2 regions of the Nocardioides sp. REDSEA-S30_B4 genome follow, and region 2 is predicted to be linked to the other one. Evidence: predicted binding sites of a transcription regulator. Region 2 holds the regulator's gene; the other holds the start of a gene.

Region 1 (15,963 bases), on a different contig from region 2:
CTTGCGGACGACGCCGGGGTAGGTCTCCAGGCCGGCCATGTCGATCTCGTTGTCGAAGTGACCGATGTTGCCGAGGATGGCGTTCTTCTTCATCCGGCGCATCTGGTCGACGCTGACGACGTCCTTGTTGCCGGTGGCGGTGATGACGATGTCGGCGATCTCGATGACGTCGTCGAGGGTCGACACCTGGTAGCCGTCCATCGCGGCCTGCAGCGCGCAGATCGGGTCGATCTCGGTGACGATGACGCGGGCGCCCTGGCCGCGCAGCGACTCCGCGCAGCCCTTGCCGACGTCGCCGTAACCGCAGACCACGGTGACCTTGCCGCCCATGAGGACGTCGGTGGCGCGGTTGATGCCGTCGACGAGGCTGTGGCGGCAGCCGTACTTGTTGTCGAACTTCGACTTGGTGACCGAGTCGTTGACGTTGATGGCCGGGAAGAGCAGCGAGCCCTCGCGCATCATGTCGTAGAGGCGGAGCACACCGGTGGTGGTCTCCTCGGTGACGCCGATGATCTCGCGGGCGACGTTGGTCCAGCGGTCCTTGCTCGCGGCGAGGCTGCTCTGCAGCACCTCGAAGATGATGCGCTGTTCGGTGCTCGTGGCGGTGGCCGGGTCCGGCGCCTCGCCCTTCTTCTCCGCCTCGACACCGAGGTGGACCAGCAGGGTGGCGTCGCCGCCGTCGTCGAGGATCATGTTCGCGAAGCGCTTCTCGCCGGCCTCGTCGGTGCCCCAGTCGAGGATCTGCTGGGTGCACCACCAGTACTCCTCCAGCGTCTCGCCCTTCCAGGCGAAGACCGGCACGCCCGCGGGCGCGTCGACGGTGCCCTCGGGGCCGACCGCCACGGCCGCGGCCGCGTGGTCCTGGGTGGAGAAGATGTTGCAGGAGGCCCAGCGGACCTCGGCACCGAGCGCGGTCAGCGTCTCGATGAGGACCGCGGTCTGGGTGGTCATGTGCAGCGAGCCCGCGATGCGGGCGCCGGCCAGCGGCTTCTCGGCGCCGTAGCGCTCCCGCATGGCCATCAGGCCGGGCATCTCGTGCTCGGCGAGCTCGATCTCGGTGCGGCCGTAGTCGGCCAGGGACAGGTCGGCGACCTTGAAGTCCATCAGGGTGTCTCCTCGCAGGGGGTTGGAGCCAGGCCTGCGTCGCGCATCTGCGCACCGTCGGGATCTCCCACGCAGTCCGCCGTCCAGCGTAGGCGGACAGGCGTGACGACCGGGAATCCCGGCGGGTGGTGGGCTGGAGCGGCCAGCCGTCGAGCAGCCGTCGACCCGTCGCGGACCAGCCCGGGGGTCAGTGCGCGTTGCGCCGCGGCACCAGGTGCATCACCGCGACCAGGACGGCCCCGATGACCAGCCCCAGGACCGCCGAGCAGCCGGTGTTCGTCACCCAGCCGAGGACCGACCCGAGAGCACCCGTGGCGTCGTGCACGGCCTCCTCGAGGTGGTGCACGACGTCGTACGGCGCGTGCCAGCCGAGGTCGTGGGAGCCGACGAGCACGATGTGCCCACCCACCCACAGCATCGCGGCCGTGCCGACGGCGCCGATGACCTCGAGGACCCGCGGCATCGCCTGCACGAGCCCGCGGCCGACCCGCTGGGCGACGGCGCTGGAGCGTTGGGCCAGCGAGAGGCCGACGTCGTCCATCTTCACGATGAGCGCGACCACGCCGTAGACGACCGCGGTGATGAAGAAGGCGACGACCACCATGATGGCGGCGCGCGACCAGAAGCTCTCGCCCGCCACCTCGTCGAGGGAGATCACCATGATCTCGGCCGAGAGGATCAGGTCGGTGCGGATGGCGCCGGAGATGAGGGTCTTCTCGGTCTCGGCCGGGTTGCCGGCGGCGACCTTCTCCAGCGCCTCGTCGTCGTGGTGCCCGTGGCCGGGGCCGAACTTCTCCCAGATCTTCTCCGCGCCCTCGTAGCAGAGGTAGGCACCGCCGCACATGAGGATGATCTTGAGCAGGGAGGGCAGCAGCTCGCTGAGCAGCAGCGCGGCCGGCAGGATCAGCAGCAGCTTGTTGCGGATCGAGCCGATCGCGATCTTCTTGATGATCGGCAGCTCGCGCTCGGCCGCCACGCCCTGGACGTACTGCGGGGTGACGGCCGTGTCGTCCACGACGACACCGGCCGCCTTGGCGCTGGCGCGCCCGGCGGCGGCACCGACGTCGTCGATGGAGGCGGCCGCCAGCTTGGCGAGCGCCGCGATGTCGTCGAGAAGGGCGAAGAGTCCACCGGCCACGTCGGGAGCCTAGCGGTGCCTCAGACCCGGACCGTCTCCCGCTGCACGTGCGTCTCGATGCGCGCCGCGAGCTCGTCGGCCTCCTTCTTGGCCTCGGCCACCTCCAGGGCGTCCTTCACCCGGCGCTCGCCCCAGCCCAGCGGATCCACCGCGTGCTGCAGCACCCGGGCCACCGGTGGGCTGGCCAGCAGCAGCGCCACCGCGACCGACCCGAGCGTGGTCACGACCAGCCCGAGCGCGACGTGGTCGCCGAACAGCTCGCCGTAGCCCGCGTAGCCCAACCCCTTCACCACGAAGCCGTGGAAGAGGTAGACGATCAGCGTCGAGGCACCCATCGCGGTGAACCAGCCGCGCACCCGCGGCACCAGCGCCAGGAACGCCCAGGTCCCCAGCGTGCCGAGCACCAGCAGCGCGGCCCGGGTCAGGAACGCCTGGCCGTCGCTGACGTCGAGCTCCTCGTAGCGGGCCCGGTAGTAGAGCCACTCGGTCCCCGCCCAGTCGTCGGTGCGCGAGGTCAGCACCCAGATGCCGACGAAGACACCGAGGGCCGCCACCTGCGCCGCACGGCTGCGCAGCAGCTCGAGCCGCTCCGGGGTCGACTTCAGGCCCAGGACGAAGAACGGCAGCAGACCCAGGATCCGCGCCACGTCGAGCGTGTCACCGGCGTACAGCCCCGCGACCAGGGAGATGACGACGGCCAGCCCCAGGCCGCCCCACATGTTCTTGAACACCGGGGTCAGCAGCCGCCAGAAGAACAGCGCCGAGAGGTACCACATCGGCCAGTGCGGGTCGCGCCAGAGGTTCTCCAGCTCCTCGCCACCGACATGGATGCGGAACATCGCGATCGCGGCCTCGAAGAGCACATACGGCACGGCCACCGTGCGCACCAGCTGCCACATCCGCGCGCGGGTGTAGGTCCAGCGCTGGGAGAGGTAGCCGGTCAGGAAGACGAACGCCGGCATGTGCCAGGCGTAGAGGAAGTCGTAGAGGTGGTCGTTGGTCGTGGAGTCGGGCAGCACCACCCACGCGTGTCCCACCACCACCAGGGTCACCAGCGCCATCTTGGCGTTGTCGAACCACGGGTCTCGAGAAGAGGCCATGGGAACCGTTCTTCCCGCTCCTCCCCCGCGGCGAAACGTGACGCATGCCCCTCTCAGCGACTCCTCAGGCGAGCGCCAACGACGGCACCCACCGCTGGGTGAGGTGCGATGAGCGCCAGCGACGTCCCATCCGCCGGTCGAGGAGGCGCGCCAGCGCCGTCTCGAGACCCCGTACGCCGACGAGCAACCTCATGCCGGCGCGACTGGAGGGTTCCTCGTGAACCCCTTTCACGACACGCCCTCCGGTCCTTGTCGACTCGGTGGTCGGGGTGGGTGGGCGCCTGGACGTTCGCGCTGCAGCAGGTCCTGCATTGATCAAAGGCGTGCTTGCGGTGGGCGTTGGATTCGGTACCTGGTTGCGGTTCGCTCGACCCCTTCGGCCCGCTGGGGTGCTCGCTTGGGTTGCGCTTGATTCGTCCTCCACAGATTCCTCCCCGAGCCCGCATCCAGGGTTCCTTTCGAACTGGTGTTCTAGTAAACTCTGGACATGGCACTCGGACACCACGACACCCCCTCGCAGGTCACTCCTGCGGAGTCGACCGGTGACCTGCTGACCGAGATTCGCGACCTTTCGGGCTGCCCGACGACGACGCCCACACCGAGGCCGAGAACGCCTGGGTGTCCCGGTTCGGGATGCCCGGCGCCGACACCATGCTCGAGCTCGCCGGCCCGGGTGCACCGGAGATCTCGGAGTTCGCGGTCATCGAGCTCGCCGCCGCCCTGGGCAGGTCCACCGACTCGGGCCGGATGCTGCTCTCCGACGCCGTCGAAGCCCGCTACCGGCTCCCCAAGATCTGGCAGCGACTCCTCGACGGCCAGGTCCAGGTCTGGCGGGTACGCCGCGTCACCGACCTCACCCGCGCCCTCACTCAGGAGGCAGCCGCGTTCGTCGACGCCCACCTCGCCCACGTCGTCCACACCGCCTCCTTCACCACCGTGAAGCGACTCGTCGCCGAAGCAGCCGCACGGTTCGACCCCGAGACGGCTGAGATGGAAGAGGCCGACACCCAAGCGACGCTGCACGTCACCCTCGACCTCTCCACCGCCTGGTCCATCGGCACCGCGAGCGGCGTCCACCTGTCCGGTCTGCTGGACCGGGCCGATGCCGAGGAGCTCGAGCACGCCATCCGCACCATCGCCGACCAGCTCGCCGCCGCCGGGTCCACCGACACCCTCGACGTCCGCCGCGCCAAGGCACTCGGGTTCCTCTCCCGCGGCGACCTCACCCTCGACCTGACCACCAACGACGAGGCTTCGCCGGTCGAGGAGGCGCGCCAGCGCCGTCTCGAGTCCACGAAGCCCACCAGCCGCACCCGTCAGGTCGTCCTCCACATCCACCTCAGCGAGGCAGCGCTCCGTGGCAACGAAGGACCCGGCACCCCTGAGTTCGACCCCGACACCGGGATGCTCGGCCTCCACCTCGCCCGCGTGGAGAACCACCACCAGACCCTCACCGCCGACGCGGTCCGCGACTGGCTGTCAGTGCCTGGCACCCAGGTGGTCGTGAAGCCGGTCATCGACCTCGCCGACCAGATCGCCGTCGACTCCTACGAGATCCCCGACCGCATCAGCCAGCGCGTGCGACTCAAGCGCCCCACCTGCGTCTTCCCCCACTGCACCCGCACCTCAGCACGCACCGACCTCGACCACATCGACGAGTACGTCCCACCCGACCAGGGCGGACCACCCGGCCAGACCGCCACCGACCGACTCGCCCCGTTGTGCAGACGACATCACCGAGCCAAGACCCACCCATCCCCTGACGGGCGGTGGGACTACCAGCAGCTCACCCCCACCACCTGGCTCTGGACCAGCCCCCACAGCCTGCGGTTCCTCGTCCACCCCGACGGCACCACCACGCTCTGAAGCGCGGGCGCTGAGGTCCTGGCGTGCTCTGCGTCAGCGCGTGCCCCGGGTCACGGCAGCAGGCCAGCCAGCGCGTGCCGTGGTGCCCGACAGCGTCGACTCTCCTAGGGTGGCGCCCGTGCCGACCGACCAGCCCGTACGCCGCGTGGTGGCCGTCGTCGTGACCTTCAATCGCCACGATCTGCTCCAGACCCTCGTGGCGCGACTGGCAGAAGTGCGCGAGCGGACCCCGGCGCTGGTCGAGGTGCTGGTGGTCGACAACGCCAGCACCGACGACACGGGGGAGTGGCTGGCCGGCCGCAGCGACGTGACGGCGAGGACGCTGCCCGACAACCGCGGCGGCGCCGGGGGCTTCCACGCCGGCCTGCGGTGGGCCGCGGAGGAGACCGACGCGGACCTCGTGTGGCTCATGGACGACGACGGGCTGCCCGAGGTCGAGTGCCTCGAGCGGCTGCTGCGCGAGGACGACCTGGACTTCTGGGGACCGCTGGTCGTCGACGAGCAGGACCCGGGGCGGCTGGTGTTCCCGATCCGGCTGCCCGGCGGCACCCGCGTGGTGCGGGCGCTGGCCGACGTCGAGCGGGCCGGGGGAGAGCGTCAGCGCATCGACGACATCGTCATCCCCTTCAACGGGGTGCTGGTGACCCGTGAGCTGGTCGAGCGGATCGGCCACCCCCGCGAGGAGTTCTTCATCTGGGGCGACGACCACGAGTACCGCCTGCGCGCCGAGCGCGCCGGGGCCCGCATCGCGACCGTCACGGACGCGCGCGTCCACCACCCGTCCGTGGGCGAGCTGGGGACGCCGATGATGGCCGGCCGCACGACGTACAACCACAGCCCCAGCGACCTCAAGGCCTACTGCATGGCCCGCAACAACACCCTCAACCTGCGCGAGTACCGCGGCTGGCTGCACGTGCTGCTCTTCTGGGCCAAGACCGTGTGGTTCTACCTCCTCACCCGCCGCGACCCGGTACGCCTCGCGCTCAGCGCCCGCGCGGCGTACGCCGGCCTGCGCGGCGACTTCACGGGCCACCGGAGGTACCTGCGATGACCACCGTCGAGACCGGGGAGACCGTGGCCGTCGTCGTGGTGACCTTCAACCGCGCCGCCCTGCTCACCGGGATGCTCGACGGCCTGGCCGCGCTCGAGCACCGCCCCGACGCGGTGATCGTGGTCGACAACCACAGCAGCGACCACACGCCGCAGGTCCTCGCCGACGAGCAGGCCCGCGGCCGGCTGCCGCTGCAGGTCATCCGCACCGAGGAGAACCTCGGCGGCGCCGGCGGGTTCCACCTCGGTCTGCGCACCGCCTACGAGCAGGGCTGGGACCGCGCCTGGCTGATGGACGACGACGTCGTCCCGGCACCGGACTGCCTCTCGGTGCTCATGGCCCAGGACGAGGACTGCCTCACCAGCGTGCGCGAGGACTCACACGGCCGGCTGTGCGAGAAGGCCGCCACCCGTTTCGACCTCACCCACCCCTGGGCGATCAAGCCCAAGACCGGGATGGTCGAGGACTTCGGCACCCGCGCGGCCATGCCTGAGCGGGTCGAGGTCGAGAACGTCGCCTTCGAGGGCTTCATGGTGCGCCGCACGGTGGTGGAGGAGATCGGGCTGCCCGACCCGTCGTACTTCATCTTCTACGACGACGTGGACTTCGCCATCCGTGCCCGCCGCAGCGGCCGGCGCATCTGGGCGGTCCGCGACGCGGTGCTCGTGCGCCAGCTCGACTTCGACCAGCAGCACGACCTGGCCGGGTGGAAGGGCTTCTACATGTATCGCAACCTCTTCGCGGTGCACCTGCGGTACGGCGAGAACGCAGCCGTCCGGCTCAAGCCGCTGCTCATCGTGCTGGCCGTCCTCCTGCTGGCGCCCGTGCGCGGCGGACGGTCGGAGGCGGCCAACGTGATCCGAGCCATGCGCGCAGCGTGGGGGATGCGCTCGCTGCCCCCGTCGTCCGTAGACTGACCGATCGTGTCTGCTCCTGACTCCGCCCCCGATCTCGTCGTGGTCGGCTCCGGCTTCTTCGGCCTCACCATCGCCGAGCGCTGCGCCACCGAGCTGGACCTGAAGGTCCTCGTCCTCGAGCGCCGCCACCACATCGGTGGCAACGCCTACTCCGAGTTCGACGAGGAGACCGGCATCGAGGTGCACAAGTACGGCACGCACCTGTTCCACACCTCCAACAAGCGGGTGTGGGACTACGTCAACCGGTTCACCGACTTCACCAACTACCAGCACCGGGTGTTCGCGAAGTACCAGGGGCAGGTCTACTCGTTCCCGATGAACCTCGGGCTGATCAACCAGTTCTTCGGCAAGTCCCACACCCCCGACGAGGCACGGGCGCTGATCGCCGAGCAGGCCAGCGAGATCGCCACCGAGGACGCCACGAACCTCGAGGAGAAGGCGATCAGCCTGATCGGCCGCCCGCTCTACGAGGCGTTCGTCAAGGGCTACACCGCCAAGCAGTGGCAGACCGACCCGACCGAGCTGAGCGCCGACATCATCACGCGCCTCCCGGTCCGCTACACCTTCGACAACCGCTACTTCAACGACACCTACGAGGGCCTGCCGGTCGACGGCTACACGGCGTGGCTGGAGCGGATGGCCGACCACCCCAACATCGAGGTCCGCCTCGAGGTCGACTTCCTCGACGTGCGCGAGGAGTACGTCGGCAAGGTCCCGGTCGTCTACACCGGCCCCGTCGACGAGTACTTCGACAACTCCGAGGGCCGGCTGTCGTGGCGCACCATCGACCTGGAGGCCGAGACCCTCGACGTCGACGACTACCAGGGCACCGGCGTGGTCAACGCCAACGACCAGGAGCTGCCCTTCACCCGGACCCTGGAGTTCAAGCACCTGCACCCCGAGCGCACCTACCTGCCGGGCAAGACGATCGTGGTCCACGAGTACAGCCGCTTCGCCGAGGAGGGCGACGAGCCGTACTACCCGGTCAACACCGCGGCCGACCGCGAGATCCTGATGCGCTACCGCGAGAAGGCCAAGGCCGAGGACATGGTGCTCTTCGGCGGCCGCCTCGGCACCTACCAGTACCTCGACATGCACATGGCCATCGGCTCGGCGCTGTCGATGTACGACAACAAGATCAAGCCGCACTTCGCCGAGGGTGCGCCGTTCGCCAGCGGAGGTGTGGCATGAGCACGCGCAGGATGCTCCAGCGGCAGATCATGCCGCTGGACCGCGACTTCGACGTCATGGCCCTCTACGTCGACACCGAGGAGGCCCGCCTCGACGCCGACAAGTACGAGGTCGGCGGCAACCGGGCGGCCAAGGACCTCAACAACGCCGCGGTGCGGCAGTCCACCAGCACCGGCAAGAGCCTGCACCCCGACCAGATCGAGTCGCGCACGGCGCTGCGGGTGCCGCAGGGGGAGAAGCTCTCCTTCGGCACCTACTTCAACGCCTTCCCCGCCTCCTACTGGCGGCGCTGGACCGTCGTCGACGCCGTCCGCCTCACGGTGACCCTGCGCGGCGAGGGCGCGACCCTGCTGGTCTACAAGTCCATGGCGCGCGGCCACTCCCAGCGCGTCGAGTCGGCAGAGACCACCGGCGGTGCCTCGGAGACCTTCACCTTCGACCTGACGCTCAAGCCCTTCATCGACGGCGGCTGGTACTGGTACGACGTCGTGGCCGGTGACGGCGACGTCGTCGTCGAGTCCGCCGAGTGGAGCGCCGAGGTCCCCGCGGGCCGCGCCGAGCACGGCACCACCGACATCGCGATCACCACGATGAACCGCCCCGACTTCTGCGCCGAGCTGCTCGTCCAGCTCGGGGAGGCCGAGGAGCTGCACCCCTACCTCGACACCGTGATGGTGATGGAGCAGGGCACCGACAAGGTGACCGGCTCCGAGCACTTCGCGACCGCCGAGAAGCTGCTGGGCTCCACGCTGACCGTGCTCGAGCAGGGCAACCTCGGCGGCTCGGGCGGGTACGCCCGCGGGCAGCTGGAGTCGGTGAAGCGGGGCTCGGCGACGTACTCGCTGATGATGGACGACGACGTCGTGTGCGAGCCCGAGGGCATCATCCGCGCCGTCACCTTCGCGGACCTGGCCAAGCGCCCCACGATCGTGGGCGGGCACATGTTCAACATCTACTCCCGGTCTCGGCTGCACAGCTTCGGCGAGATCGTCCAGCCGTGGAAGTTCTGGTGGGAGAGCCCCAACGACACCTTCCCCGACTGGGACTTCGCCGCACGCAACCTGCGCTCGGCGCGCTGGCTGCACAAGCGCGTGGACGTCGACTTCAACGGCTGGTTCATGTGCCTGATCCCGCGGGCGGTCCTCGAGGAGGTCGGCCTGTCGCTGCCGCTGTTCTTGAAGTGGGACGACTCGGAGTTCGGCCTGCGCGCTCGGGAGCACGGCTTCCCGACCGTCACCTTGCCCGGCGCCGCGGTCTGGCACGTGCCGTGGACCGACAAGAACGACGCGGTCGACTGGCAGGCCTACCTGCACCAGCGCAACCGCTTCGTCGCGGCGCTGCTGCACTCGACCTACCCGAACGGCGGCCGGATGGTGCGCGAGAGCCGCAACCACCAGATCGCCCACCTGGTCTCCATGCAGTACTCCACCGTCGAGATGCGTCACCAGGCGCTGCTCGACGTGCTGTCGGGGCCCGGCCACCTGCACCAGCGGCTGCCGGAGACGCTCACCTACGTCAACGCGATCCGCAAGCCGTTCCAGGACGCCAAGCTCGAGGTCGACCGCGACGCCTTCCCGCCCGTACGCCGGGAGAAGCCGCCCCGCAAGGGCCGCGACTCCGCCGAGGTGCCCAGCCGCGTCTCGCAGCTGGTCAGCGCCGGCCTGCAGCCGCTGCGCCAGCTGAAGAAGCCGCGCGAGCTGTCCCGGGAGTTCCCCGAGGCGGAGGTCCGCGCCATGGACGCCAAGTGGTACCGCCTGGCCTCCTACGACTCCGCCATCGTCTCGATGAACGACGGCACGTCCGCCGCGTTCTACCAGCGCGACCCGGAGAAGTTCCGCGAGCTGCTCACGAAGACGCTGAAGCTGCACGAGCAGCTGAAGAAGGAGTGGCCGCGCCTGGCGCAGGAGTACCGCGCCGCGCTCGGCGACATCACCTCGCCGGAGACCTGGGAGCAGACGCTGTCGCCGTGGCTGGGGCAGGATCGCTCGGGTTCCGATGACTGAGGGCCGCTACCTGGTCGACGCGCCGTTGGCGCCGCCGACCGCGACCCAGGGCCTGCTCGAGGTCTTCCGGCGCCGTTACCTGCTCAAGCTGCTGGTGCGCCGGGAGATCAACGCGCGCTACTCCGGGTCGTTCCTGGGGCTGATCTGGTCCTACATCAACCCGCTGACCCAGCTGTTCATCTACACCTTCATCTTCGTGCTGGTGCTGGGGCGCGACCGCACCGAGAACTTCGCGATCCACGTCTTCTGCGGCCTGATCGTCGTCCACTTCTTCACCGAGACCTTCAACGCGGGCACCAGGTCGATCGTGCGCAACAAGGCACTGATCCGGAAGATGGCGCTGCCCAAGGAGATGTTCCCGGTCGCGTCGATGATGGTCTCGTTGTTCCACGTGGCCCCGCAGGTGGTGATCCTGCTGGTCGCGGTGCTGATCATCGGCTGGGCGCCCTCGGGGCTGGGCATCGCCGCGTTCTTCCTGGCGCTGGGCATCATCATGGCGCTCGGGACCGGGCTGGCCCTGATGTTCAGCGTCGCCAACGTCTACTTCCGCGACTTCGCCAGCGTGGTCAACATCCTGACCAACTTCGTGCGCTTCGGCGTCCCGATGATCTACCCCTACTCGATCGTCGACGAGCGCTTCGGCGACGCGGCCGCCTACTACCTGTGGAACCCGCTCTCGAACGCCGTGCTGCTCGTGCAGCGCGCCTTCTGGGTGGGCACGACCGAGGACCCCGAGAGGACCATGCTCACCGAGATGCCCGACGCGATGTTCTCGCGCGGCCTGGTGATGCTCGGGGTGGCCGTGGTCGTCCTGCTCCTGGGGCAGTGGGTCTTCCGCCGGTTCGAGAACAAGATCCCGGAGCGTCTGACGTGACCAGTGCGCTGAGCAACCCGAGCAGCTACCCGCCCGAGACGTCGATCGTCGTCGAGAACGTCACCAAGACCTTCAGCCTGCGCTACCACCGCACCTTCAAGCAGGTGACGGTGGCGAAGTTCCGCGGCCAGAAGACCAAGGACGACTTCAACGCCGTCGACGACGTCTCGTTCACCGTCAAGCAGGGGGAGTCGATCGGCCTGATGGGCCTCAACGGCTCGGGCAAGTCGACCCTGCTGACGCTGATCAACGGCACCATGAAGCCGGACTCCGGCCAGGTGCTGACCCGGGGCCGGATCGCCGGTCTCATCGCGACCGGTGCCGGGTTCCACCCGCAGCTCTCGGGGCGCGACAACATCTACCTCAACGCGGCGGTCTTCGGGCTGACCGAGGAGGAGACCAAGGACCGCTTCGACGACATCGCCGGCTTCGCCGACATCGGTCGTCACCTCGACTCGCCCGTCGGCAACTACTCCTCGGGCATGAGCTCGCGGCTGGGGTTCGCGATCGCGATCAACGTCGACTGCGACATCTTCCTGGCCGACGAGCTGCTGGCGGTGGGGGACAAGCCCTTCAAGCGCAAGTGCATGGCCAAGATGGAGGAGGTGCGCGACTCCGGTCGCACGCTGTTCTACGTCAGCCACGCCGCCGGGTCCGTACGTCGCATGTGCGACCGGGTCCTGGTGCTGGAGAACGGCCGGCTCGGCTTCGACGGTGACGTCGACGAGGGCATCAAGTACCTCCACTACGACTCCGACGACGAGAACAACGACGACGACGAGCTCGGCGCCGACGTCTGACGCCAGCCGGCCCGGCGAAGAAATCCGGACCTCCTCGGCGTGTCGAGTGGAAATTACACGTTTGTAGTTACTCACGAACTCTTCCGTGACCTGTGTGACTCGTGTGAAAGTTGCGCGCAGTGTGAACTTCCCCGCGCACGCAAAGGTCCTCGATGTCGCTCTTCCGGTCACGGTTCGTCACCGCCTGCCAGCAGCTGCTGGCCCTCGGTGCGGTGCTCGCCGTGCTCACCCCTGCCGCGAGCCTGATCAGCCTCGACGTCGTGCGCCAGCCGCCCGCCGGGGTCACGATCTCGGGCACCGGCTCCGAGGTCGGCGTGCTGTCGGCGTACGCCCAGGTGGCGCGGAGCACGGCGACGCTGCCGGCGACCGTGGTGGACCCGGTCGTGCGCGAGGTGTCGCTGACCGGCACGGCCGCGGCCCGTGCCGTGCCCGGCGGCGGCCAGCGGCTGGTGAGCCGGCCGGAGGCCGTGACCGGTGACGGCATGGTCGGCGTCACCTGGGCGCCGGGCGCCGAGGTCGCCGAGGAGGACCTGAGCATCGCGGCCCGCACCCTCACCGACGGCGAGTGGTCGGGCTGGTCGGCACTGGAGTACCACGACGAGCACGGCCCCGACCCCGACACCCGCGAGGGCCGTCGGGCGCGCCCCGGCACCGAGCCGTTGTACGTCGGTGACGTCGACCGGGTCCAGGTGCGGGTCGTCGACGCCGCCGGCGCCGCGCCCGCCGACCTGCGGCTGGCCGTGATCGACCCCGGCACCCCCTCGCGCACGGTCAGCCAGCGCGCGGCGCTGGACACCGCGGAGACGACCTCGGCCGCCGGGCCCGCCGCCCGCGGCGGGGTCACCCCGGAGCCGCAGATCTTCTCCCGCGCCCAGTGGGGCGCCGACGAGAGCATGCGCGACAAGGGCTCGCTGCGCTACTACGAGGTGCACGCCGGCTTCGTGCACCACACGGTCAACGCCAACGACTACAGCCGCGACGAGGTGCCGGGCATCCTGCGCAGCATCTACGCCTACCACACGAAGTCCCGCGGCTGGTCCGACGTCGGCTACAACTTCCTCGTCGACCGCTTCGGCCGGATCTGGGAGGGCCGCTACGGCGGCGTCGACCGCCCGGTCGTCGGCGCGCACACCCTGGGCTACAACGACTACGCGTTCGCGATGTCGGCGATCGGCAACTTCGAGCAGGTCAAGCCCAGCCAGGCGATGGTCGAGGCTTACGGCGCGCTCTTCGCCTGGAAGCTCTCGCTGCACGGCGTCGACGCGTCCTCGACGAAGCAGCAGGTCGGCAGCGACACGTTTCCGGCGATCAACGGCCACCGCGACGCCGGCTCGACCGCCTGCCCGGGGAAGTACCTCTACGCCCGCCTCGGCGACATCCGCAGCCTCGCCGCCGCCGCGCAGACCGGCTGGGAAGGGCGCGACCTCGACGCCGACCTGCTCGGCACGCCGCACCCCGACGTGGTCGCGCGTCGCGCCAGCGACCACCGCGTGGTCGTCATCCCGACCGGCGGCCTCACCAAGGTCCGCAAGCCCGTCGTCGACTCCACCGGCTGGGGCTCGTACGCCGCCACGCTGGTCTCGCCGGACCTGACCGGTGACGGGCGACCCGACCTCCTCGGCCGCACCGCCGACGGCTCCGTCGAGGTCCGGGTGGACGGCCGGGTGCTCCGCACCGCCGGGGTCACCCGGGGCCACGACCTGCTCGCGGCGCCCGGCGACGTGGACGGCGACGGCCTCGGCGACCTGGTCGGCCGCGACGAGTCCACCGGCCGCCCGACCCTGTTCCGGGGTCGCGGCAACGGCGGCTTCGCCTCCTCGGCCATGAGCGGCGACTGGAGCGGCTACGACCTGCTGGCCGGCGCCGGTGACCTCGACGGCGACGGCGTCGGCGACCTGGTCGCCCGCGACGGTGCCGGGTCCCTGTGGCTGCTGCCCGTCGGCGGCACCGGGACCCCGAGCGTGCTGGTCCAGGGCGGTCCCCGCTACGACGCGGTGACCGGCTCCGCGGACTGGAACGGCGATGGCCTCGTCGACCTCGTGGTGCGCCGCGAGGGCGGCCACGCCTACGTGCTCCCGGGCCGTGGTGACGGCACCGTCGGCGCGGCCCGGGGCCCGGTCAAGCGGCTCAAGGGCCGCGGCGACCTGGCCGGCGCCGGCGACGTGACCGGCTCACCGGCCCCCGACCTGGTGTCGCGGCGCGGGGACGAGATGCTCGTCTTCACGGGCACCGGCACCTTCGACACCGGCGCCGTGGTGGAGACTAACGTGCGCGCCAAGGGTGCCGACCTGGTCCTCAACGCCGGCGACTGGGACGGCGACGGCCACGGCGACCTCATCGTGCGCCAGCGCAAGAAGGGCGCGGTCAAGGTCCGCAGCGGCGACGGGACGGGCAGCTTCGCCAAGGCGGTCAAGATCGGTCACCGCATGGGCGACGTGCGGATGCTCGAAGTCGTCGGCGACATGACCGGCGACGGCTGGCCGGACCTGATGGGCCAGCCCAGCGGCGGCGCCATGCGGATCTACCCCGGACGCGGGCTCGAGCCGCTCGGGCCGTCGTACCAGGCGCACTCGGCGCTCTCGGGCACGCGCCAGGTCGGCGTGGGCCGCTGGGACTCCGACGGTGCCCCCGACACCCTGGTCCGGCGCGGCGACGACCTGCTCGTCTACACCGGCAACGGGCCGGGCGGGCTGACCGGCGGCCGCACCCTCTCCCTGGACCTCTCCGACTACGACCTGATGACCGGCGTCCCCGACGTCACGCTGCGCGACCGGCCCGACCTGGTGGTCCGCGAGCGGGGCACCGGTCGCCTGCTGCTCGTCGAGAGCCGCGCCAACGGGTTCAAGAGCCCGCGGGTCATCGCCGACGGAGCGGAGGTCTACGACCTCGTGGACTGAACAGACGACCTGGTGGACTGAGTGGGGAAGCTCAGAGGTGCCGCGCGGTGACGCGCTCGTCGGTCGCGACCGACTCGAGCCGGTCGTCGTCGGCACCCACGACCAGGACCAGCGAGCCGCTGCGTGCCAGCGGCTCGGTGAGGACGCAGATCCCCGGTGGGGAAGCCGGGTTCTGCGTCGACAGGAGGCGGCCGCCGTCGGTGAGGAGACTCCCGGTGGCGGCCGCTTCCCAGTCCGGCTCGCTCGGCCCGGGCGGGTTGAACCCGGCGTACGCGTCGGGCTGGCCCCAGATCTCCACACCGAGGTCGTGCACGCCGGCCGGCAACGGGTCGCTGAAGCGCAGGCCCAGGGGGTGCAGCGCGGAGGCCACGACCGGCAGCGACCCGGCGCGGGGGCCCCAGCTGTCCAGGCCGTCGGGGCCGCACACGACGGCGTCCGGTGACGCGGTGTCGCCCGGGAACGCGACCTCGAGGCCCACGCTCCAGGCGGCGCCGAGGAAGACCGGGCCCAGCCAGTGGCACGGCAGGTCGACCAGCAGCACGTCCTCGTGGTCCAGGCCCAGCTCGTCCTCCAGCAGCCCGGCGGCCTTGGCCACCCAGTTGGCGTACGTCGTCAGCGACAGCTCGGTGCGCTCACCGGTCGCGACGTCGTAGAAGGTGAGGAACGGGCGCCCCGGGTCCCGGCGGACCTGGGCGGCGAGCAGATCGGCGAACGTGGTCACACCACGACCCTAGGCGCCCCTAGGGTTGGCGCCATGATCGACAACTTCTGGGCCGTCGTCCCCGCCGGCGGTGCCGGCACCCGCCTGTGGCCGGTCAGCCGGGCCACGGCGCCGAAGTTCCTCCGCGACCTGCGGGGGAGCGGGCGGACGCTGATCCAGGAGACCCACGACCGGCTGGTGCCCCTCGCGGGGGAGCACATCGTGGTCGTCACCGGCACCGCCCACGCCGCCGCCGTCGCCGAGCAGCTGCCCGACGTGCCGGCCGACTCGATCATCGCCGAGCCCTCGGCCCGCGACTCGA
Region 2 (15,963 bases):
CGGCGGATCGACCCGCCGTCCTCGGCGACCCGCGAGTCGAGCACCCGGGTGTCGGTGGCTCGGCAGTACGGGCAGTGCACAGCGAGGCTCCTTCACGTGATCGGATGGTCGAAACGGGTCGCGGGCGCGGCAGCGACACCCCTGGCTCAGGGGTGTGCAGTCGATGTGGAGATCGGGGCTCTCCCTGTGGAGAACCACGAGGGAGATGTGAGTCTTCCACCCCGGCTCTGTGAACTAGATGTGGATAACTACATCCGTGTAAGTACTAGATGTAGTGGGAACCGTACGCCTCGATCACTAGGCACGCAAGTGGACCGACGAGATTGACGTCATCTGGATCACACCCGTCGCAAAGCCGCAGGTCAGCGCCCTGTCGGCGCATCGAGTCACCGCCAGGACGGGCGTGTCGCGACCTTCACGGGAGGGCCGCAGACCGGCCAGGGGCGAGGGTCAGACACCCACCCGGTCGGCTCCGCGGACCCCGCGGGTGATGAGGAACCCGAACGCCGTCGCGAGGACGTACATGAGGATCGAGTAGACCGCGGCGGGGATCGCCACCTCGGTGCTGTCGAGCACCGAGAGGGCGATGGTCAGCGCCACGGTGGTGTTGTGGATGCCGACCTCCATCGAGCTGGCCACGGCCTGCGGCTGCTCGAGGCGAGCCAGCCGCGCGCCGGCGTACCCGAGGCTGAGGCTGAGCACGCACAGCAGGCCGGTGACCAGGCCCACCTGCCGCAGGTAGTCCCCGAGGTTCTCCCGCTCCCCCAGCAACGCACCCACGGCGACGGCCACGAGCACCACGATCGAGAAGACCCGCACCGGCTTGTCGGCACGCGCGGCGAACTCCCGCGACCAGCGGCGCACCAGCATCCCGACAGCCACGGGGACCAGCACGATGGCGATGACCTGCACGACCTTCGACCACTGCAGCCCCAGGTCGCCGTCGGTGTCGAAGTAGCCGATGGCCAGGTTGGTGACCAGGGGGATCGTCACGGCCGCCAGGACGGAGTTGATCGCCGTCAGCGTGATGTTGAGCGCGACGTCGCCGCGGAAGAGGTGGCTGAACAGGTTGGCGGTCGTGCCGCCCGGTGAGGCCGCGAGCAGCATCACGCCCACCGCCAGCAACGGGTCGAGGTCGAAGGCGACCACCAGGCCGAAGGCGATGACGGGCAGGACCAGCACCTGCAGCCCCAGGGCGACCACCACCGCGCGCGGGGTGCGCGCCACCCGTCGGAAGTCACCGACCTCCAGGGAGAGGCCGAGCCCGAACATGATGATCGCCAAGGCGATCGGGAGACCCACGCTGATCAGCACCGAGTCGTTCATCAAGACCTCCGCACGTGTGACTGGCGCCACAGTGAAGCACGGCCGGCGGCAGCGGGCCTCGCGACTCGACGGAGTCGGGCCTGCGGGTCGTCAGGGCGCGGAGTCCTCCGCGAGGTCGATGGAGAACCACACCGTCGTGCCGCCGGCGTCGTGCTCGGAGCCCCACCGGTCGGTCATCGCCTCCACCAGCATCAGGCCCCGGCCGTAGACCACCAACGGGTCCTCGCCATCCAGCGGGGCCACCACGTCGGCGCCCGCCCCGAAGTCGCGCACGACCACGGTCAGGACGGCCTCCTCGACCGAGATGCGCAGGTCCGCGACGGTCCGGGCATGGTGGACGGCGTTGGTGACGACCTCGGACAGGCACAGCTGGGCGGTCTCGACGATGTCGTCGTCGACGCCCCAGTGGCGCAGCTCCGCCGCCAGGAACGCCCGGGCCTCGCGCGGCGCGGTGGGCTCGGGCAGCAGGCGCAGGCTGGCGGTGCGTCCGGCGTGCTCCACCGCCGACCCGCCGTCCAGCACCTCCTCGAGCGCGTCGTCGGCGTGACCGGAGCGGCGGGCGCTCACCTCGTGCAGCGCCGCCGAGGTACGCCGGGCCAGGCCCTCGAGCTGCTCACGCTGCTCGGGTCCGAACTCCTGCGGCCGGTCGTAGAGCAGGAACAGCCCTCCGAGCCGGGCGCTCGCGCCCAGCAACGGGACGACCGCGGCCGCGACGTTGCCCGCCGCTGTCTCCTGCTCGGCCAGCCAGGGCCAGCGCTCCTCCAGCGTGGTGAGCGCGGCCAGGATCGGGCGGCCTGTGCGGACCACATCGTTGAGCGGCACATCGTCGTAGGCGTCGATGTGGCACCAGTCCAGCTCGGTCGGCGGCCCCTCGCCGCGGCGGACCGAGCAGAAGCGCAGCCGCCGCCCGCCACCCTCGGTCAGCGCCACCGCCACCCGCGCGACGTCCGGGAGGGCCACCAGGTCTGCCACCACTGCGCGCACCACGTCGTGGACGACGACGGCACGCTCGACCTCGACCTCGAGGTGGGCCATCGGGGCCTCGGCGTCGGACACGGCGCCAGGCTAGCCACGCGCACCATCCCCCCGACAGGGTCCTCCAGCCCGTCCAGCGGGCCGTTCGTCCCCCTCGCGCGCCCGTCGCGAACCCCCCGAGAACCCGGCCGTGAACCCGGCCGCCCCGGCGGTTCGGCCGCGTGACTCCTGGGGCCATCGGGAACAATGGCGCGGTGGCCGGGAGCACGGGGAAGCACGGATCGCACAGCGGCCCGCGCCCGGACCAGCCACACCGGACCCGGCGACTTCTCGTCCACGCCGTCGGCGTCACCGCGCTGGTCGTCGCCTGGGGATACCTCGTGTGGGCCGCCATCGACTTCGGCACCACCGCCCGCGAGGGCAGGGCCGCCGCCTGGTGGTTCCTGGCGCTCGCCTCCCTCGGCGCGATGGCCTGCCTCTTCGCCGGACTGATGCTCGCGGCTCGCCTGCTGCGCATCCTGGGGCTCGTGGCGCCCGCGGCCGCCCCGGGCGAGGACCCGGCGCCGCCACGACCCAAGGGGGGCAAGCGGGCCGCCCGCTGAGCATGTCGTCGCCCCTGCAGACGACGGGCGCCGGAAGGGTCTGACTGACGTCAGTCCCACCGTGAGGATCGCGGTCGAAGGTTCGAGCGCGAACCCGAAGGTCTGACTGACATCGGTCAGACCTTGCAACCCCAGACACCACCGAGGGGCGGGCCCGCCGTGGGCCCGCCCCTCGTCTTCCCCGTGGTTTCGCCGGCCGGGGTCGAATCGACCGGCGAAGTCTGGTGGCTGCCTGTGCTGCCGAAACGCTCGGTCGCTCAGCCGGCGGCCGGCACCCGCAGGCGCTGACCGGCGACGAGCATGCCGCTGTCGAGGTGGTTGAGCTGCTGGATCGTCGACATCATGTCGCGCACGTCGCCGCCCTCGGCCCGCGCCGAGGCGATGTCCCACAGCGTCACACCGGTGCCGACGACGATCGTGTCGGTGGGCACGGGCTCGCCCTTCTCCGAGGTCGCGACAGAGCCGCCGGCGAAGGCGACCGCGATCGCCACGGCCACCAGCAGGCCGACCACGAAGACGGCCAGGCGACCGCGGCGGGTCAGTCGGACGTGTCCGGCCGTCGAGGGCCCAGCGCCGAGGCGGGTCGAGGTGTGGACTGCGGGAAGGACCATGGTGCTCATCGGGATCTCCTGGGGAAGTCGGAGTGGGTCTGCGAACCGATGTCTACCGACGACCACCGACAGTCCCGATCAGGGAGGACCGGGAGGGCCTGGGGCCGACGGCTCGACCACCAGTTCGATCGAACACGTGTACGAGACTAGATCAGGTGTTCGAACGAGATCAAGGGGTCGAGCGAACAAATGTTCGACCCCCTCCGACGAGCAGCGCGGGTCAGCCCCGCCGCAGCGCCCGACGCCCCTGCGCCGCGAAGAGCGCGGTGCCCTTGGCGGCGACCCCTGGCGCCAGGGAGATCGTGCGCATCAGGGCGCCACGCCAGACCGGCACCGTGCGGACGACCCGGCCGGTGCCCACCAGTCCCACGGCCAGCTCGGCGATCTCCTCGACGGTCAGGATGCGACCACCGGAGTGGACCAGGGCCGCTCCGAGCCCCTCGGGGTCCTGCTCGTCGAGCATCGCCGTCTGCACCCCGTCGGGGCAGATCGCGTGGACCCGCACCCGGCGCGGCGACTCGGCCGCCACGGACATCGTGGCCGACACGGTGGCGGCCTTCGTCGCGGCGTACACGCTGTAGCCCGGCACCGGACCGAGCCCGGACAGCGAGGCGGTGTTGACGATGTCCCCGGAGCCGTCGCCGCCGGGGCCGGCGAAGGCCTCCAGCGCGGCGCGCATCCCCCACAGCACACCCAGGAGGTTGACCTCGACCAGGCGTCGCACCTGGTCCTCGGAGAGCTCGGAGAGGCGGCCGTCGTCACCGACCCCCGCGTTGTTGAACCACGCCGCCAGCCGACCGTGCCCGGCCGCTACCTCTGCGACATGGCGGTGTGCCGCCGGGTCGCGCACGTCGTGGGCCAGCCCGGCGACCGCCCCGATCTCGGCCGCGGTCGCCTGGACGGCGGCCGCGTCGACGTCGGTGACGACGACGGCGTACCCCTGTGAGACGAGGCGCTCGGCGATGCCACGACCGATGCCGCGTGCCGCGCCGGTCACCACCGCGCTGCGTCCGGTCGGGGCGGTGGGGACGGTAGGAGGCGTCATGGCCCGAGTGTGCTCGACACGCCGATTCGAACACATGTTTGATCACGGGATGGATCAGTCATAGCGTGGGCACACCACGACGCAGGCCGTGCCGCCGGGACCCGCTCCCCCGGTGGCCGTGACGAGGAGGACCCCCATGGCGACCAGCCACGACGACGCCGCCCCCGGCGTGAGCGCGCTCCCCGACGGCCCGCCCGACGCCAGCGGCCTCACCCCGCGCCAGACCAAGGTGCTCGAGACGATCCGCGACTCGGTGGCTCACCGCGGCTACCCGCCCAGCATGCGCGAGATCGGACAGGCCGTCGGCCTGACCAGCACCTCTTCGGTGGCCCACCAGCTCAAGGTGCTCGAGGAGAAGGGCTTCATCAAGCGCGACGGCAGCCGCCCGCGCGCCCTGGAGGTCTTCCTGCCCGAGTCGATGGCCGCCCGCCGTGCGATCTCCTCGGCCGGCGAGAGCTCTTTCGACGAGACCGGCGTCGGCGACACCCTGCCCGCCGCGTCCTACGTGCCGATGCTCGGCCGGATCGCCGCCGGCGCGCCGATCCTCGCCGAGGAGCAGGTCGAGGACGTCTTCCCGCTGCCCAAGCAGCTCGTCGGTGACGGCCAGCTCTTCCTCCTCGAGGTGCGCGGTGAGTCGATGATCGACGCCGCGATCTGCGACGGCGACTACGTCGTGATCCGCCAGGCCAACACCGCCGAGAACGGTCAGATGGTCGCCGCCATGATCGACGGCGAGGCGACGGTCAAGACCTTCTCCCGCAAGAACGGGCAGGTCTGGCTGATGCCGCACAACGAGGCGTTCGAGCCCATCGACGGCACCCACGCCACGATCCTCGGCATCGTCACCGCGGTCCTGCGCAAGGTCTGAGGGGTACGCCGGCGGCGGGTGGGTCTCGACGCCCGCTCGTCGCTGGCGCGCCTCGCACCTCGACCATCTCGCGACCCCCGGGTGAACGGACGGTGCTCACACCGTCGAAACCGTCACGAAACACCGGGCTGTGTCGTTGGATGGGGCGTGACCTCGACGAAGACCACGCCGACCACCCCCACCACGGCTCCCCCCGCCTCGTCCTCGCTCCCCCGCCGCACCGTCCTCGCGACCGGCGCCGCGGGAGCCGCCGCCGTCGGCGTGCTCGGCACCGGCGTACGCGCGGCCGACGCCGAGGAGTCCGGGCAGACCGGCGCCGCCGATCGCGGGAAGGCCGGTCACGAGGTCTTCCAGCACGGTGTCGCCTCCGGCGACCCGCTGCCGCGGCGCGTGGTCATCTGGACCCGCGTCACCCCCACGCCCTCGGCGACCCCCGGCTCGGGCAAGGGCAAGCCGGTCACGGTGACCTGGCAGGTCGCGAAGGACGCGAGGTTCAACAAGATCGTCCGCAAGGGCAGGTTCCGCACCAGCGCGGGTCGCGACCACACCGTCAAGCTCGACGCCAAGGGCCTCAAGCCAGGCAAGGAGTACCACTACCGGTTCATCGCCCTGGGCCAGAAGAGCCCCGTCGGGCGACTGCGCACCGCACCCCGCAAGCGGGCCGCACTGGACAACCTGCGCTTCGGTGTCGTGTCCTGCTCCAACCTCGAGGCCGGGTTCTTCACGCCCTACCGCGCCCTCGCAGCGCGCCAGGACCTGCACGCGATCCTGCACCTGGGCGACTACCTCTACGAGTACCCCACCAGCGGCTACGGCATGGGCCAGGACAACGTCGTGGTCCGCCCGCACGACCCGCCGCACGAGATGGTGAGCCTGGAGGACTACCGCCGCCGGCACGCCAGCTACAAGCTCGACCCCGACCTGCAGGCCCTGCACGCGCGCTACTCCTGGATCCTCACCTGGGACGACCACGAGGTCACCAACGACCAGTGGAAGGCCGGCGCGGAGAACCACGACGAGTCCGAGGGCGACTACAAGAAGCGGCGCGCCCGCGCCCACCGCGCGTACGACGAGTGGATGCCGGTCCGCATGGACGGCACCGCCGCGCTGGGCGACGGCACCCGTTTCTACCGCCGGATGCGCTTCGGCCAGCTCGCCGAGGTCTCCATGCTCGACCTGCGCACCTACCGCGACGAGCAGGCCGCCCTGCCCGGCGTCGACGCCACCGTCAGCGACCCGTCCCGCTCGATCACCGGCAAGAAGCAGATGGCGTGGCTCAAGGAGTCGCTGACGCGCGGCGACCACGCCCCGCAGTGGAAGGTGATCGGCAACCCGGTGATGATCGCGCCGGTCACCTTCGGCGACCTGCCCAACGACCTCATCGACCCGATCAACGACGTGACCGGCATCCTCCCCGCCGACGGGGCGCCCTACAACGTCGACCAGTGGGACGGCTACACCGCCGATCGGCGCGAGGTGCTCGGCCACATCCGCGACCACCAGGTCAAGGACGTCCTGTTCGTCACCGGCGACATCCACTCCGGCTGGGCCTGCGAGCTGCCGATGGACACCTCCACGCAGCCGCTCTACGGGGACTCCTACGGCGTGGAGTTCGTGTGCTCCTCGGTCACGTCCAACAACCTCAAGGACATCACCGGCGCCCCGCAGCTGACGCCGCTGGTGGAGACGGCGATCCTGGCCAACAACCGGCACATCAAGTACCTCGACTTCGACAACCACGGGTACTCCGTCCTCGACATCACCCCCGAGCGGGCGCAGATGGACTGGTACGTCATCGGCGCCCGGGACGACGCGAACACCTCGATCGAGTGGTCGACGTCGTACGAGACGATCGCCGGGACCGGCCGGGTCACCGCCGTCGACGCCCCCTTGGAGGCGTGATGTGCCAGGACGCCCCCCTCACCGGCTCCCCCGAGCGCGCCGCCCGGCGGCTCGAGGAGATCCGCGCCAGCCGTCGGACCGTCCTCACCGCCGCCGCGTCCGGCCTGGCGTTCTCCAGCGCTCTCGGCGCGGCTGCCCCGGCCGACGCCGCGAGCCCGAGGACCAAGAAGCGCTGCTACGTGCTGGTCACCGACGGCTGCCGCCCCGACGAGATCGAGCCGACCCTCACGCCCAACCTGCACGCGCTGCGCGAGGGCGGGATGTGGTGGCCGCGGGCGACCTCCATGCCGGTCATGGAGACGATCCCCAACCACGTGATGATGATGACCGGCGTGCGGCCCGACCGCTCGGGCGTGCCGGCCAACTCCTTCTACGACCGCGAGCTCGGCGAGATCCGCGACATGGACCAGCCCAGCGACATCCGGGTCAAGACGATCATCGAGCGGCTCAACAGGCGTGGCTTCACCACCGGCACGGTGCTGAGCAAGGAGTACCTCGTCGGCGTCTTCGGCGAGCGGGCCACCCACCGCTGGGAGCCCGAGCTCTACATCCCTGTCTCCGGTCACGCACCGGACCTGCTGACCTACAACGCGCTCACCTCGATGGTCGAGGAGCTCGACCCGCACCTGGTCTTCGTCAACCTCGGCGACATCGACCGGGTCGGCCACACCGACTTCACCGGCACCAACCTGCGGCTGCTGCGGCAGGCGGCGCTGCTCGACACCGACCTGCTCGTCGGGCAGTTCATCGACGGGCTGAAGTCCAGCGGTGCGTGGGAGCACTCGATGGTCATCGTCCTCGCCGACCACTCGATGGACTGGTCGATCCCCACCAACGTGATCACGCTGCAGGGCGCGATGGACGAGGACCCGCTGCTGGCAGGCAACGTCGTCATCGCCGACAACGGCGGCGCCGACCTCGTCTACTGGACCGGCCCAAAGGGCAAGCTCGACAAGGCGGTCAAGCGCATCCAGCAGATCGCCGAGGCGACATCGGGCGTGCTGAAGGCCTGGGACCGGCGTACGCCGTGGCTGCGGCTGGGCCCGGAGTCCGGCGACGTCGTGGTGTTCTGCCAGGCCGGCTGGCGCTTCTCCGACCCCAACCCGGTCACGAACAACCCGATCCCCGGCAACCACGGCCACCCCGCGACCCGGTCGATCCCGTTCTTCATCGGCGGCGGGCACCCCGCGGTCAAGGCCGGCAAGGTCTCCTCCGCCCACGCCCGCACCGTCGACGTGGCGCCCACCGTGGCGAAGTTCTTCGGGATGCGCACGCCGAAGAAGAGGTACGACGGCAAGCCCCGGATCTGAGGTCGACCACAGGAGCGGTGAGCCACCAACCGACCGGTCTCGGGGGTCGGTTGCCCACGCACCGCCCCACCACGGCCGCACCGGGAGCGGTGAGGCATCAACGGACCGACGGGCGCGGACGGTTGACCACGCACCGCCGCTCGATCATGACGTTCTGCAGGCCAGATAGCCGTTTCTCCTGCAGAACGTCGTGATCCCGGGCCCGCTGGCACCCCGCGGCTCAGCCGGCGGAGGCGGCGAGCCGCGTGAGGGCCTGGCGTACGACGGCGGGGTCGGTGGTCGTCCACATGGGCGGCAGGCTCGCCTTGAGGAAGGAGCCGTAGCGGGCCGTCGCGAGCCGCGGGTCGAGCACGGCGACGACGCCGCGGTCGGTGGTGGTGCGGATCAGGCGGCCGGCGCCCTGGGCCATCAGCAGCGCGGCGTGGGCGGCCGCGACCTGCATGAAGCCGTTGCCGCCGGCCTTGTCGGCGGCCTTCTGCCGCGCACTCATCAGTGGGTCGTCGGGGCGCGGGAAGGGGATGCGGTCGATGAGCACCAGCTGGCAGGTGTCGCCGGGGACGTCGAGGCCCTGCCACAGCGAGAGGGTGCCGAACAGGACGGTGTGGTGGTCCTCGACGAACTGCTTCGCCAGCTCGGGCAGCTGGGCGTCGCCCTGGGCCAGGGTCGTCAGGTGCGGCAGCCGTTCGCGGACCGCCTCGGCCGCCGCTTCCGCGGCCCGGCGCGAGGAGAACAGCCCCAGCGTGCGGCCGTCGGCGGCGTCGACGAGCTCGGCGATCTCGTCGAGCTGGGCCTTCACGAGGCCGTCGCGGCCCGGCGGCGGGAGGTGCCGGGCGACGTAGAGGATGCCCTGGCGGCCATAGTCGAAGGGCGAGCCCACGTCGACCCCGCGCCACGGCAGGACCCCGTCGCCCTCAGGGACCGACCCTCCGTCGACGACCCGCTCCGAGGGCTTGAGCCCCACGGAGGTGGCGACCGAGGAGAAGTCACCGCCGAGCATCAGCGTCGCCGAGGTCATCACGACGGTCTTGTCGGTGAGCAGCTTGTCGCGCATCTGGCCCCACACCTGCAGCGGCGCCACGCACAGCCGCGGCGCGGAGCGCTCCCCGCCCTCGGAGAGCCACAGCACGTCGGACTCCAGGTCGGCGGCCATCCGCTCGGCGACGGCGAAGACGTCCTGCACCGAGCCCTTGGCCTGCTGGCGCCCGGGGTCTCCGTCGCCCTCCCCCGGCTTCTCCTTCGGGAACGCCGAGACGCACGCACGGGCCGCGTCGCGCACCAGCTGCAGGGCGTCGCCGAGCTGCTCGGGCAGCACCTCGAACCGCCCCGGCGAGGCGGTCGTGATCGCGTCGCGCAGCGCCTCACCCGCGTCAGCGAGGTCGTCGGCGGGGTTGCTCGCGCCCTCCGCGGAGACGTGCTTGCGCGCGCGTCGCGCCGCCCGCTCCACGTCGGGGGCCGTGAGCTCGTCGGTGGCCGCCTGGGTCACCCGGGCGACGAGCTCGTGCGCCTCGTCGATCACGACGGCGTCGTACTCCGGGATCATCGGGACGCCCTCGATGGCGTCGATGGCCAGCAGCGAGTGGTTGGTGATGATCAGGTGCGAGCGGTGCGCCTTCTCCCGCGCGAGCTCGGCGAAGCACTCCTGGCCGAACGGGCAGCGCTGCGCGCCCAGGCAGTCACGATGGCCGACGGAGACCTGGCGCCACTCCCGCTCGGTGTGGCGAGGGGCGTTGTCGCGCTCGCCGGACCCGCCGTTCTCGGCGTCCTCCTCGGCCCACGCGCGCAGCTCGAGGACCTTCTGCCCCATCGACCCCTCGGGCAGCTGGACGAGCGCCCCCTGGTCGTCGGGCACGCCCTCGCGCACGCGGTGGAGGCAGGCGTAGTTGGAGCGACCCTTGAGCACGGCGTAGGAGGTGTCGACACCGTCCTGGCCCTTCATCGCCTCCATCAGCCGCGGCACGTCACGCTCGACGAGCTGGTGCTGCAGCGCGAGCGTCGCGGTCGCCACGACCACCCGCTTGTCGTGCAGCAGGGAGGGCACGAGGTAGGCCAACGACTTGCCGGTGCCGGTGCCGGCCTGGACGAGCAGGTGCTGGTCGTCGGCCAGCGCCCGACCGACCTCCTCGGCCATCTGCACCTGGCCCTCACGGGTGGCACCGCCGAGGGCGGTCACGGCCGTCTCCAGCACGGCGCTGACGCTGGTCCTCGGCTCACTCACGCCGAGCACCCTAGTCGCGGCCGGGGACGTTCCCCGCCTCGCCGTCAGGCGTCTGTGGACAACCTCACGGCCACCGCGTCACCGAACGCGGCGTGACCGGCCGGGGTGAGGTGCAGCAGGTCCGGGAGGTAGTCCAGCGACAGGTCGCTCACCGCCACGAACCGCACACCGTGCTCCGCGCAGAGCCGCTCGAGCACGCCCTCGACCCGCGGGACGTACGCCGACCGCGCCGGCGCGGCCGCGGGCCCGACGACGGTCAGCGGGTGGCCGTCGAGCTGGCCGAGGAGCCGCTCGAACCCTGCGGTGATCTCCGCCGCGGACATGTCCCAGTCGTTGAGGCCGCCCGCCACGACCACCGGCGTACCCGCGGGCAGCGGACGCAGCGCCGCCCTCGCCCGCGCCGCGAACGACACCTGCGGGCCGCAGCCCGAGGCGCCGGCGCTGAACCCGGAGCCGGAGAAGCCGGCGGTGTGCACGCGCCCGGGCAGCCGGACGGTCCAGGACCGGGTCGGCTCGTCGAGACCGAGACCGGCGGTCCAGGAGTCGCCGATGACCAGCAGGTCCTCCCCCGCCCCGGACACCGCGCCCGCGCGGGCCGCCGAGTCGGCGGCGAACGTCTCGCACCGGGTCGGCCCGGAGCCGGTCGCGCGGCCGGTCACGACGACCACCGACAGGGCCACGAGCACCGCGGCGAGCGCCACGACCGAAAGACGACGGTGCGGTCGCCCGCTCTGCTCCGCCGGCTCACGCCGCGCCCCCCGGAAGGCCATGGCCCCATGGTGCGGCCCGGGGCCGCCCCGGCGCAGCCGAAGACGGCGATCAGCGCCGAACCGTGACCGGATCGTGGCTGATGGCCGGGACTGGTGCTCAGGACTGGCGCTCAGGACTGGGGCGCGACGGCGTACTGCGCCAGCTCCCCGGCCAGCGACTCGCCCGCGCGACCACGGACCAGCGAGCCGTCCGCGGTGTGCTCGATCGACTCGATCTCGCCGGCGCGGTGGATCTTGTCGACGAGGTCGCCGCGGCTGTAGGGCAGCAGCACCTCGAACTCGATCGCCGGGCGCGGCAGCTCGGCCTCGACCCGGGCCAGCGCCTCGGCGATGCCCTGACCGGTCTTCGCCGACACCACGACGGTGTGCGGCTCGCGGGCCTGGAGGCGCGCGATGACCATCGGGTCGGCGGCGTCGGCCTTGTTGATGACGATCAGCTCGCGCACGTCGGTGGCGTCGATGTCGGCGAGCACCTCGCGGACCGCCGCGATCTGGCCCTCGGGGTCGGGGTGCGAGCCGTCGACCACGTGCAGCAGCAGGTCGGCGTCGGCGACCTCCTCCAGCGTCGAGCGGAACGCCTCGACCAGCTGGTGGGGCAGGTGCCGCACGAAGCCGACGGTGTCGCTCATCGTGTAGACGCGGCCGTCGGCGGTGGTGGTGCGCCGGGTGGTCGGGTCGAGGGTCGCGAACAGCGCGTCCTCGACGAGCACCCCGGCGGTGGTCAGCCGGTTGAGCAGGCTGGACTTGCCGGCGTTGGTGTAGCCGGCGATGGCCACGCTCGGGACCTGGTTGGCCTGCCGCTGGCTGCGCTTGGCGTCGCGGGTGACCTTCATGCCCTTGAGCTCGCGCCGGAGCTTGGCGATGCGGTCGTTGATGCGGCGGCGGTCGGTCTCGATCTTGGTCTCACCGGGGCCACGACCACCGATGCCGTCACCGCCGGCGGCACGGCCACCGGCCTGGCGGGAGAGGTTGCCACCCCAGCCGCGCAGGCGCTGCTTCATGTACTGCAGCTGCGCCAGCTCGACCTGGGCCTGGCCCTCCTTGGACTTCGCGTGCTGGGCGAAGATGTCGAGGATCAGCGCGGTCCGGTCGACGACCTTGACCTTGAGCCGGTCCTCGAGGTTCCTCAGCTGGCTGGGCGCGAGCTCGCCGTCGCAGATGACGGTGTCGGCGCCGGTCGCCCGGACGATCTCGCCGATCGCCTCGACCTTGCCGCGGCCGACGTACGTCGCCGGGTCGGGGCTCTGCCGGCGCTGGTAGATCGCCTCGAGCACCTCCGAGCCGGCGGTCTCGGCGAGCAGCGCGAGCTCGGCCATCGAGTTCTCGGCGTCCTGCGTGGTGCCCTCGGTCCAGACGCCCACGAGGACGACCCGCTCGAGCCGGAGCTGGCGGTACTCGACCTCGGTGATGTCCTCGAGCTCGGTGCGCAGTCCGGCGACGCGGCGCAGCTGGTGGCGCTCGGCGAGCTCCATCGCGCCGACCGTCGGCTCCTCGGGGTCGGGCTCGTCGGCGTACCCCGACTCGAACCCGTCGGCCCCGGCAGCGTCCTCGTCGGCGGGATCGTCCTCCCAGGCGTCGGTCTCCTCCAGCTCGTCGGCGAGCGAGAAGCCGTCGGAGAGGTCCGGGGCGGTGTCACGTGCGTTGCTCATATACCTCCAGAGTAGGTCTGTTCCAACGCCGCGGCGAACGGGTTTAGTCCCGCCTGCTCTGGCAGCCTGAGCAGATGGATCTCGACGCGCTGCGTGCCGGCTTCGACGGGCGGCTGCTCGGGCTGACCGGCGCTCCGGGCGTCGGGAAGTCGACGCTCGCGGCGCGGCTGGCGTCGGCGTGGGGCGCGGTCGTGGTGCCGATGGACGGCTTCCACATCGCCGACGTCGAGCTCGCGCGGCGCGGGCTGCTGGATCGCAAGGGGGCGCCGGAGACCTTCGACGCCGAGGGGTACGCCGCCCTGCTGGCCCGCGTGCGCGGCCGCGAGCCGCTGGTGATGGCTCCGAGCTTCGAGCGCGACCTGGAGCAGCCGATCGCCGGCGCGCTGCCGGTGCCGGGATCGGCGCCGGTCGTCGTGACCGAGGGCAACTACCTGCTGCTCGACGAGCCGCGGTGGCAGGCGGTGCGGGCCCAGCTGGACGCGGTGTGGCACCTGCGCGTCGATCCGGCGCTGCGCCGATCGCGCCTGGTGGACCGGCACGTGGCGTTCGGCAAGAGCCCGGACGAGGCCGAGGCCTGGGTGCGGGCCGTGGACGACCCGAACGCGGCGCTGGTCGAGGCGGCCGCCGAGCGGACGGACCTGGTCATCGACCTGTGACGGGCCCCGCACATGGGTCGTGCCCCTGAGCGGGCGCCATGGCGCGCGCTCAGGGGCACGACTCGGGTGCTCAGGAGCTCACTTGGGAGGCATCCGGATGCCGCCGTCGACGCGGATGACCTCGGCGTTCATGTAGGAGTTGATGATGGTCTCCACGACCATGCTCGCGAGCTCCTCGGGCTCGCCGAGGCGCTTGGGGAACAGCACGCTCTCGCCGAGCTTGGCCTTGAACGCCTCCGCCTGCTCGCCCTCGCCGTAGATCGGGGTGTCGATCAGGCCCGGGGCGATGGTGTTGAGGCGGATGCCGGCCGAGGACAGGTCGCGCGCGACCGGCAGGGTCATGCCGACGACGCCGCCCTTGGAGGAGGAGTACGCCGCCTGGCCGATCTGGCCGTCGAACGCGGCCACGCTCGTCAGGTTGGCGATGGCGCCACGGCAGCCGTCGGCGTCGGGCTCGTTGCGGCTCATGGCGGTCGCGGCGAGGCGGGTCACGTCGAAGGTGCCGATCAGGTTGATCGCGATCACCTTGCGGTAGGCCTCGAGGTCGTGGGCGGAGTCGAACTCGCCGTCGCGGCCGATGGTGCGCTGGGCCCAGCCGATGCCGGCGGAGTTCACGACCGCGCGCAGCGGGGCGATCGCGGTGGCGGCGTCGACCGCGGCCTTGATCTGGTCGGTGTTGGTCACGTCGACCTGCGCGAAGACGCCCTTGATCTCCTCGGCCAGGGCCTCGCCCTTGTCGGCCTGGAGGTCGGCGATGACGACGGTGGCACCCTTGGCGGCCAGCTGGCGGGCCGCGGCCGCGCCGATGCCCGAGGCGCCGCCGGTGACGATGGCGGTGGATCCGGTGATGTCCATGGCTCGGAACCTAGCGGGTGCCGAGACCTGCGTCACCCGCGGGTTGGCGATCGAGACAGTTCCACTGTCACGGTCCCTGGGGGTCGGGGGGTGGAAGGTTCGACTGATGACGGTCAGACCTTCGCGATCGCGGTCGAAGGTTCGACCGCACCATGCAAGGTCGGACTGACGTCAGTCAGACCTTCCCCTACAGATCGGTCTCCCCACGCGCCACGATCACGCCCGGCCCGGTCATCAGGATGCGCCCGGCCTCGGTCCACTCGATGCGAAGGGTGCCGCCGGGCAGGTCGACGGTGTACGCCGACCCGGGCCCGGTCCCCTCGCGACCCGCTCCGTCGCGCAACGCGGCGGCGACCGCGACCGCGCAGGCACCGGTGCCGCAGGAGCGGGTCTCGCCGGAGCCGCGCTCGTGGACGCGCATGGCGACGTGACCGGGGGCCACCGCCACGACCAGCTCGACGTTGACCCCGTGCGGGTAGACCGCGGGGTCGTGCTCCGGTGCGGTCAGCAGCGTCCCCACGGGCCCGGCAGGGTCGAGCGACTCCACGAACGCCACCGCGTGCGGGTTGCCCATGTCGACATGGGTGGCCGCCCAGGTGGCGCGGCCGATCGACACCGACGTCTGGCCGAGCACCTGCGGCTCGCCCATGTCGACGGTGATGTCCTCGCCGTCCACGACGATCGTCTTCACGCCGTCGCGCGTCTGCACCGGGATCGGCTCGTCGCCGGGCACGAGGCCCTCGGCGACCAGGTGCCGCGCGAAGACCCGGATGCCGTTGCCGCACATCTCCGAGACCGACCCGTCGGCGTTCCAGTAGTCCATGAACCAGTGGCCGTCCTCGCCGCGCACCACCCGCAGCACCCCGTCGCCCCCGATGCCGGCTCGCCGGTCGCACAGCGCGCGCACCCGCGCCGACCACGCCTCGGGCGAGAGCCCGCCGTGGACGGTGCCGTCGTGGTCGGGCAGCAGCACGAAGTCGTTCTCGGTGCCGTGCCCCTTGAGGAAGGGGTACATCAGTAGAGGCCCTCCGCGTAGGACGGGCCGTAGTAGGCGTCGAGCTCCTCGACGGGGCCGGCGCCCTCGACCTGCGAGGCGATCACCGCTCGCCGGGGCACCCGCGCCTCCGGCTCCCAGGTCTCGGGCTGCCAGAGCCCCGAGCGCAGGAACGCCTTCGCGCA

The links. The regulator LexA, encoded in region 2, represses DNA repair genes until DNA is damaged. The targets are predictions, from matches to a motif close to TCGAACANNTGTTCGA.
Region 1: the regulator LexA is predicted to act here: its motif matches at 3,801-3,816, upstream of A6R01_RS10375 (HNH endonuclease signature motif containing protein).

Annotation. Positions count from the first base shown of each region.
Region 1 covers NZ_LUPI01000044.1:1,825-17,787, reverse strand. Annotated here, with positions in the region: gene ahcY (adenosylhomocysteinase) at 1-1,104, opposite strand, end outside; gene A6R01_RS10390 (DUF808 domain-containing protein) at 1,292-2,242, opposite strand; gene A6R01_RS10385 (acyltransferase family protein) at 2,263-3,342, opposite strand; gene A6R01_RS10380 (hypothetical protein) at 3,407-3,535, opposite strand; gene A6R01_RS10375 (HNH endonuclease signature motif containing protein) at 3,961-5,208, shown strand; gene A6R01_RS10370 (glycosyltransferase family 2 protein) at 5,327-6,259, shown strand; gene A6R01_RS10365 (glycosyltransferase family 2 protein) at 6,256-7,176, shown strand; gene glf (UDP-galactopyranose mutase) at 7,183-8,367, shown strand; gene A6R01_RS10355 (glycosyltransferase) at 8,364-10,370, shown strand; gene A6R01_RS10350 (ABC transporter permease) at 10,363-11,244, shown strand; gene A6R01_RS10345 (ABC transporter ATP-binding protein) at 11,241-12,044, shown strand; gene A6R01_RS10340 (FG-GAP-like repeat-containing protein) at 12,197-14,941, shown strand; gene A6R01_RS10335 (TIGR03089 family protein) at 14,973-15,662, opposite strand; gene A6R01_RS10330 (mannose-1-phosphate guanylyltransferase) at 15,696-15,963, shown strand, end outside.
Region 2 covers NZ_LUPI01000007.1:25,580-41,542, reverse strand. Annotated here, with positions in the region: gene nrdR (transcriptional regulator NrdR) at 1-80, opposite strand, end outside; gene A6R01_RS01500 (bile acid:sodium symporter family protein) at 451-1,326, opposite strand; gene A6R01_RS01495 (ATP-binding protein) at 1,417-2,382, opposite strand; gene A6R01_RS01490 (hypothetical protein) at 2,556-2,903, shown strand; gene A6R01_RS01485 (LysM peptidoglycan-binding domain-containing protein) at 3,161-3,523, opposite strand; gene A6R01_RS01480 (SDR family oxidoreductase) at 3,735-4,559, opposite strand; gene lexA (transcriptional repressor LexA) at 4,696-5,427, shown strand; gene A6R01_RS01470 (alkaline phosphatase D family protein) at 5,575-7,329, shown strand; gene A6R01_RS01465 (alkaline phosphatase family protein) at 7,329-8,639, shown strand; gene A6R01_RS01460 (ATP-dependent DNA helicase) at 8,860-10,767, opposite strand; gene A6R01_RS01455 (SGNH/GDSL hydrolase family protein) at 10,899-11,624, opposite strand; gene hflX (GTPase HflX) at 11,735-13,096, opposite strand; gene A6R01_RS01445 (nucleoside/nucleotide kinase family protein) at 13,348-13,929, shown strand; gene A6R01_RS01440 (SDR family NAD(P)-dependent oxidoreductase) at 14,008-14,784, opposite strand; gene dapF (diaminopimelate epimerase) at 14,972-15,799, opposite strand; gene ggt (gamma-glutamyltransferase) at 15,799-15,963, opposite strand, start outside.